One region of the Synechococcus sp. YX-04-1 genome, then DNA from elsewhere that is predicted to be linked to it. Evidence: predicted binding sites of a transcription regulator. Region 1 holds the regulator's gene; the other holds the start of a gene.
The links. Region 1 encodes HrcA, which represses chaperone genes, less so after heat shock. Its sites were predicted from a motif close to TTAGCACTCNNNNNNNNNGAGTGCTAA; they were not measured.

Region 1 (3,704 bases):
AGCTGCGCCAGCCAGCGGGCATGGCCGCCGGCCGACGCGGTCAGATCCGTGAGCCCAGGCCAGGGGTCGGTGCTTAGGGCTTGCTGGAACCCAAGTCGCCCATCCACCGCCAGGGTTGAACCCTCCGGCCGCAGTGATGCCACAAGTCCGCTCAGATCGTCCCGTTGGGCCACCAGCTCCGGCAGCTGCAACCAATGCTCAAGGGCGTGGGGCGATGCCGTCAGCAGAGCCACTCCCTCGCCGAGCTCAGCAACTTGACGCTGCAGGCGTTGATCCCCCAGCTGATGCTGATCCGGGAGCTGCGAGACATCGAGGGCCTGCTCCAGCACGCCCCGGCCTGAGGCCACGAGGAGCAGATCGTCGTCAATCAACGCCGTGGCCAGGGGTTGGGGGTCATGCCCCACCAACGCTCCCTGGCCGCTAATCACACCGATGCCGCGATAACTGCTGATCTGGAGGTCGGTGCCCGCCAGGCTGCGGGTCTGCCAGAACCGTTGCAGAAAGCGCCGGGCGCCGTCGTTATCCCGACTGGTTAGAGCCAACACCCAGCCGGCATTTGTGTCCCCATCGATGAGGGTGAGGCTGACCTCCTCACCAAGCCAGGGCTCCAACTCAAGGCCGAACTGGAGACCCGCCAAGGCAAAGACGCCTTCGCGCCACTGCCGTGCACCATCTCGGGCATCACGGCGTTGGGATGCAGGGGCAACGGCCTGGGCATAGGCCGGCAACCGTCCGGGATCGGCCAGCCAATGGACGGACAAATCAGCATCCCGGGGCACAAACCGGGCCGCCCGAGGCAAGTGCAACGGCTGCTCTGCCAGCTGCAGGGGGCTCTGGCGATTCATAGTCCAGAGCAGGCCAACGGCCAGCAGAAGCAGCGACAGCAGCACAGCGCCGGCAGCGCTGAGGAAGGGGCGGGCCTTCATGGGCCGGCGGTCTCGGGTCGCCTCATCTTTGTCCATCACCGCAGAATGGCGCCATGGGCCAATCCCAACAACCACAATCAATCCAAGCCTCTGAATTGCAGCAATGGCTGCAAAGCGAGCGACCTTCCCCGCAACTGGTGGATGTGCGCGAGGAGGCTGAGCTTGCGATCGCTGCCTTCCCTGGTGCGGTGCTGCACCGCCCCCTGAGCCAATCGAATGAATGGCTTGGAACACTCCAGGCCGACCTCAAACCCGATCAAGCCGTCGTGGTGGTCTGCCATGCCGGCGTGCGCAGCTACCACTTCGGCCTGTGGCTGCTGGACCAACCCTGGGGCCTTGAGGTGTGGAACCTTGAAGGAGGCATTGATGCCTGGAGCCTTCAGGTGGATCCCAGCGTTCCCCGCTACTGATGAGCAAGCCCCTGTCCCTTCGGCAAGAACAGGTGCTTCAGGCGACGGTGCACCATTACGTCGACACGATGGAGCCGGTGGGCAGCCGCACCCTGGTGCAACGCTTCGGCATCCCCGCCAGCTCCGCCACCGTTCGCTCCGCCATGGGGGCGCTTGAGCGCCGCGGACTGCTGCAGCAACCACACACGTCAGCCGGACGCGTTCCCAGCCCGATGGGATACCGGCACTACGTGGATGCGCTGCTGCCGGAACCCGGCATCGCCGTTCAACACCTGGAACGGGAGCTCACCGGACTCAGTCTTCGCTGGGCCGGTTTGGACGACCTGCTGATGCATGTGGCACGGCGGCTGACGGATTTCACTGGCCTGATGAGCCTGATCACCCAACCGCAGCAGGAGAACCGCCAACTTGAGACGATCCGTCTGGTGCCCAGCGGTGATCGACTGCTGGTGATGCTGGTGGAAGCCAATGGCCGGGCCAACCACCTGAACCTGCGCCTGCCCCACGGGGCTGAAACCGAACTCACAGCGATGGAACGTTGGGCGTCGGCACAGCTCGAGCAGGGAGACCTGAACTGGGAGGCTCTGCCCAGGCAGCTGCAAAGCAGCGGCGCTGTGCTGCGCAACGCCCTTGAACAACCGACGCCCACCAACTCCACGCAGGTGGTGGTGCATGGCCTCTCGAGGCTGGTGAGCGAACCGGAATTTGAAAGCACGTCCAGCCTTCGACCGCTGCTGGAACTGATCGACGACCAGCCTGGGACCTTGATCAGCCGCGGTGAATCCGCACGGGTATGGATCGGCGACGAACATCCGCAGCCAGCGCTGGAAGCCTGTGCCGTGGTTCAGGCCCCCTATCGCTGCAACGAGGGGCTGGGCCATGTGGCCCTGGTGGGTCCTATGCGCATGGCCTATGCCACGGCACGGGCGGCGGTGCAGCGGGTGGCCCGCCACCTCGAATTGTTGCTGGCCTGAAGCCCGAACGTCAGAGCTGATCCCCCAGCTTCTCCGCCACGGTGTTGACGTCCTTATCGCCGCGGCCAGAGCAATTGATCACCACTTCCGTGCCATCGGCCAGGGTGGGGCAAAGCTGCTCAAGCCAGGCGAAGGCATGGGCGGTTTCCAGGGCCGGAATGATGCCCTCAAGCTCACTCACGAGCCGCAGAGCATCGAGGGCCTGTTGATCGGTGACTGCGGCGTACTCAGCACGCCCGATCTCCCGCAGGTAGCTGTGCTCCGGACCCACCCCGGGGTAATCAAGACCTGCACTGATGGAATGAGCCTCCATCACCTGGCCATCGCCGTCCTGCAGGAGCAGGCTCATGGCGCCATGCAGAACACCGGCACGACCCTCGGTGATCGTCGCGGCATGGCGCCCGGTGGCCACACCATCACCAGCGGCCTCAACACCGATCAGACGCACAGACGTGTCCTGAACAAAGGGATGGAACAGGCCCATGGCATTGGAGCCACCGCCAACGCAGGCCATCAGCACGTCGGGCAGCCGACCGAAGGCCTCCTGACACTGCTGCTTGGACTCTTCTCCGATCACGGCATGGAAATCCCGCACCAACATCGGATAGGGGTGCGGACCCGCAACGGATCCCAGGATGTAGTGGGTGGACTCAACATTGGTCACCCAGTCGCGGATGGCTTCACTGGTGGCGTCCTTGAGGGTGGCGGTGCCGGCCGTCACCGGTTGCACCGTGGCGCCCAGCAGGCGCATGCGGAACACATTGAGGGCCTGACGGCGCATATCTTCCGCGCCCATATAGATCACGCACTCCAAACCGAAGCGGGCACAGACCGTGGCCGTGGCAACGCCATGCTGCCCCGCACCGGTTTCGGCAATGATCCTCTTCTTGCCCATGCGCAGCGCCAGCAGGGCCTGCCCCAGGGCATTGTTGATCTTGTGGGCACCGGTGTGGTTGAGGTCTTCCCGCTTCAGCCAGATGCGGGGGCCACCGTCGGCGCGGCGGTAATGGGCGGTGAGACGCTCGGCCTCATACAAGGGTGTCGCCCGGCCGACGTAGTTCTTGAGCAGGCGATTGAGCTCAGCAGTGAAGGCGGGATCATTCCAGGCCTGGGCGGCGGCTTGCTCCAGTTCCGCCAACGCCGGCATCAGGGTCTCGGGCACGTACTGGCCGCCGAAACGTCCAAAGCGACCGTGGGCTCCGGGGCGCACCGCTGGCTGCAGGCTTGAGGGATCCGGAGTGCTGGCGTTGGGGAGGGTGCTGGTCACGGATCCACGGCGGAGCGTCGGGCCAGCGTAATCAGGCGGTCACGCCATGGGGCGCCCCATGGGCGGTCATCGACAATGCAACCCGGTTGCGAGGGGATGGATGCCGAAGGGAGGTTGGCAGGAATTC
Region 2 (3,704 bases), on a different contig from region 1:
GCAGCGCCATCGATGGCGCTGCCCAGTTCGGCCTTGTTCACCAGAACGGTGACTTCATCAGCATCCACTTCGGCGAAACCACCCATCAGGGCGATGGAGTTCCAAGCACCGTTGGCACGCACCCGAAGCACGCCAATGTCGATGGCGGTGAGCAGGGAGATGTGGCCAGGCAGGATGCCGAGTTGACCGGTGGTACTGGGCAGGATCACCTCGTCGGCGCTGCCATCAAAGACGTTCTGGTCTGTTGCCAGCACGCGGAGGGTGAGGGACATGAACCTTGGTTCGAAAAGAGAACGGACTGTCGAGAACGTGATCGGGGGTGTGATTCACACCCCCGCAGTGATCACTTGGTTTCGGCGGCGATCTTCTCGGCTTTGGCTTTCACTTCCTCGATGTTGCCCACCAGGTAGAAGGCGGCTTCGGGAAGGCTGTCCAGCTCACCGGCAAGGATCTGGTTGAAACCAGCGATGGTTTCCTCCAGCTTCACGTACTTGCCGGGCATGCCGGTGAAGATCTCGGCCACGAAGAAAGGCTGGGAGAGGAATTTCTCAACCTTGCGGGCACGATCCACGGTGCGACGGTCGTCTTCCGACAGTTCGTCGAGACCCAGAATCGCGATGATGTCCTGCAGTTCCTTGTAGCGCTGCAGGGTGGACTGCACGGCGCGGGCTGTGCGGTAGTGCTCGTCACCCACCACAGCTGGCTGCAGCATGGTGCTGGTGGAATCCAGAGGATCCACGGCGGGATAGATGCCCTTGGAGGCCAGGGCACGGTTCAGCACCGTGGTGGCGTCAAGGTGAGCAAAGGTGGTGGCCGGAGCGGGGTCGGTCAGGTCGTCAGCAGGAACGTAAACGGCCTGGATCGAGGTGATCGAACCTTCAACGGTCGAAGCAACGCGCTCCTGCAGTGCACCCACGTCGGTGCCGAGGGTGGGCTGGTAGCCCACAGCAGAAGGCATGCGGCCCAGCAGTGCAGAGACCTCGGAACCGGCCTGCACGAAGCGGAAGATGTTGTCAACAAACAGCAGCACGTCCTGCTTGTTCACGTCGCGGAAGTGCTCCGCCATGGTCAGAGCGGAGAGACCCACGCGCATACGAGCGCCGGGGGGCTCGTTCATCTGGCCGTAGCAGAGGGCCACCTTCGACTTGGAAAGGTCGTCAGCGTTGATAACGCCGGATTCCTTGAATTCCTCGTAGAGGTCGTTGCCCTCACGGGTGCGTTCACCCACACCACCGAACACAGACACACCGCCGTGCTCCTTGGCGATGTTGTTGATCAGCTCCTGAATCAACACGGTCTTGCCCACACCGGCGCCGCCGAACAGTCCGACCTTGCCGCCCTGGCGATAGGGAGCCAGGAGGTCGATCACCTTGATGCCGGTCTCGAACACCTTGGGCTTTGTCTCAAGCTCAGTGATGTTGGGGGCATCCCGGTGGATGGGAGCGGTGGTTGTGGTGTTGACGGGGCCCTGCTCGTCGACGGGCTCACCCAACACATTGAAGATGCGGCCGAGGGTGCATTCGCCCACGGGCACGGAAATCGGTGCACCGGTGTCGACGGCTTCCATGCCGCGCACCAGACCGTCGGTGCCACTCATGGCAACGGCACGAACCCGGTGATCACCCAGAAGCTGTTGAACCTCAGCGGTCAGGGCGACGTCATCGCCTGCGGGGTTTTTCCCGACAATGCGCAGAGCGTTATAGATCTTGGGCAGTTTCCCGGCGGGAAATTCCACGTCCAGAACCGGGCCGATCACCTGACGGATCACACCCTTGGTGCCAGCAGATGCAGGAGCAGAAGCGACCATAGGAAGGAGAGTTGCGGGAACAGGCGCTACGCGCTCGGACCCATTCAGAGCGGCGCAACCTTACCACTGCTGTGGTTGCTCCCTATTGGTTCGGTCACCCGCACAGCTGGAGGTCTGGCCTGAGGGCTGGTCGGTTGAATACGTTGGCACTCATCGGCATCGAGTGCCAACTCGCGTCGATGCTTGGCGCATTGCGCCCTGTCCCTGCTCCTGCAAATACCCATGGCTGCTGTTTCTCTCAGCGTCTCGACCGTCAAACCCCTCGGCGATCGCGTGTTCGTCAAGGTCTCTGAATCCGAAGAGAAGACCGCCGGCGGCATCCTTCTGCCTGACACCGCCAAAGAAAAGCCCCAGGTGGGTGAAGTGGTTCAGGTGGGCCCCGGCAAGTGCAACGACGACGGCAGCCGTCAGGCTCCCGAAGTTGGTGTGGGCGACAAGGTCCTCTACAGCAAGTACGCCGGCACCGACATCAAGCTCGGCAGCGATGAATACGTACTGCTGTCCGAGAAGGACATCCTGGCTGTCGTCAACTGAGATCAGCCCCGCTGAAATTGCGGCTTGAGTCTCAACTCAGCCTTTCTTACCCATTCTCTTCATTAGGAAACGCCTTCCATGGCAAAGCGCATCATCTACAACGAGAACGCCCGTCGCGCTCTCGAAAAAGGCATTGACATCCTCTGTGAAGCCGTCGCCGTGACCCTGGGTCCCAAGGGTCGCAACGTGGTGTTGGAGAAGAAGTTCGGTGCACCTCAGATCATTAATGACGGTGTCACCATCGCCAAGGAGATCGAGCTCGAAGACCACATCGAGAACACCGGTGTTGCTCTGATCCGTCAGGCCGCCTCCAAAACCAATGACGCCGCCGGTGACGGCACCACCACCGCCACCGTTTTGGCCCATGCCATGGTCAAGGCGGGTCTGCGCAATGTGGCTGCCGGTGCCAATGCCATCACCCTGAAGAAGGGAATCGACAAGGCTTCCGATTTCCTGGTCAGCAAGATCAAGGAAATGGCCAAGCCCATCTCTGACAGCAACGCCATTGCCCAGGTCGGCACCATCTCCGCTGGCAACGACGAAGAAGTCGGCAAGATGATCGCCGATGCCATGGACAAGGTTGGCAAGGAAGGTGTGATCTCTCTCGAAGAGGGCAAGTCCATGGAGACCGAGCTCGAGGTCACCGAGGGCATGCGCTTCGATAAGGGCTACATCTCCCCTTACTTCGCCACCGACACCGAGCGGATGGAAGCCGTCCTCGACGAGCCCTACATCCTGCTTACCGATAAAAAGATCGGTCTGGTGCAGGATCTGGTGCCCGTGCTGGAGCAAATCGCCCGCACCGGCAAGCCTCTGCTGATCATTGCTGAGGACATCGAGAAGGAAGCTCTCGCCACCCTGGTGGTGAACCGTCTGCGGGGCGTGCTGAACGTGGCTGCCGTGAAGGCTCCTGGTTTCGGTGATCGCCGCAAGGCCATGTTGGAAGACATGGCTGTGCTTACCAACGGTCAGCTGATCACCGAGGACGCTGGTCTCAAGCTGGAGAACGCCAAGCTCGAGATGCTGGGCACCGCCCGTCGCATCACGATCAACAAGGACACCACCACCATCGTTGCCGAAGGCAATGAGGCGGCTGTCGGCGCCCGCTGCGAACAGATCAAGAAGCAGATGGACGAGACCGACTCCACGTACGACAAGGAGAAGCTGCAGGAGCGTCTGGCCAAGCTGGCCGGTGGCGTGGCTGTGGTGAAGGTGGGTGCGGCCACCGAAACCGAGATGAAGGACAAGAAACTCCGTCTCGAGGACGCCATCAACGCCACCAAGGCGGCTGTTGAGGAAGGCATCGTTCCTGGCGGCGGCACCACCCTGGCTCACCTGGCTCCTGCCCTCGAGCAGTGGGCTG

Region 2: the regulator HrcA is predicted to act here: its motif matches at 1,951-1,977, upstream of groES (co-chaperone GroES).

What each region holds. Positions count from the first base shown of each region.
Region 1 is NZ_JAUONZ010000001.1:599,348-603,051, reverse strand. It holds gene Q3Y53_RS03060 (DUF3352 domain-containing protein) at 1-926, opposite strand, end outside; gene Q3Y53_RS03055 (rhodanese-like domain-containing protein) at 980-1,336, shown strand; gene hrcA (heat-inducible transcriptional repressor HrcA) at 1,336-2,310, shown strand; gene trpB (tryptophan synthase subunit beta) at 2,321-3,577, opposite strand; gene Q3Y53_RS03040 (translation initiation factor) at 3,678-3,704, shown strand, end outside.
Region 2 is NZ_JAUONZ010000004.1:153,806-157,509, reverse strand. It holds gene atpC (ATP synthase F1 subunit epsilon) at 1-272, opposite strand, end outside; gene atpD (F0F1 ATP synthase subunit beta) at 344-1,807, opposite strand; gene groES (co-chaperone GroES) at 2,030-2,341, shown strand; gene groL (chaperonin GroEL) at 2,420-3,704, shown strand, end outside.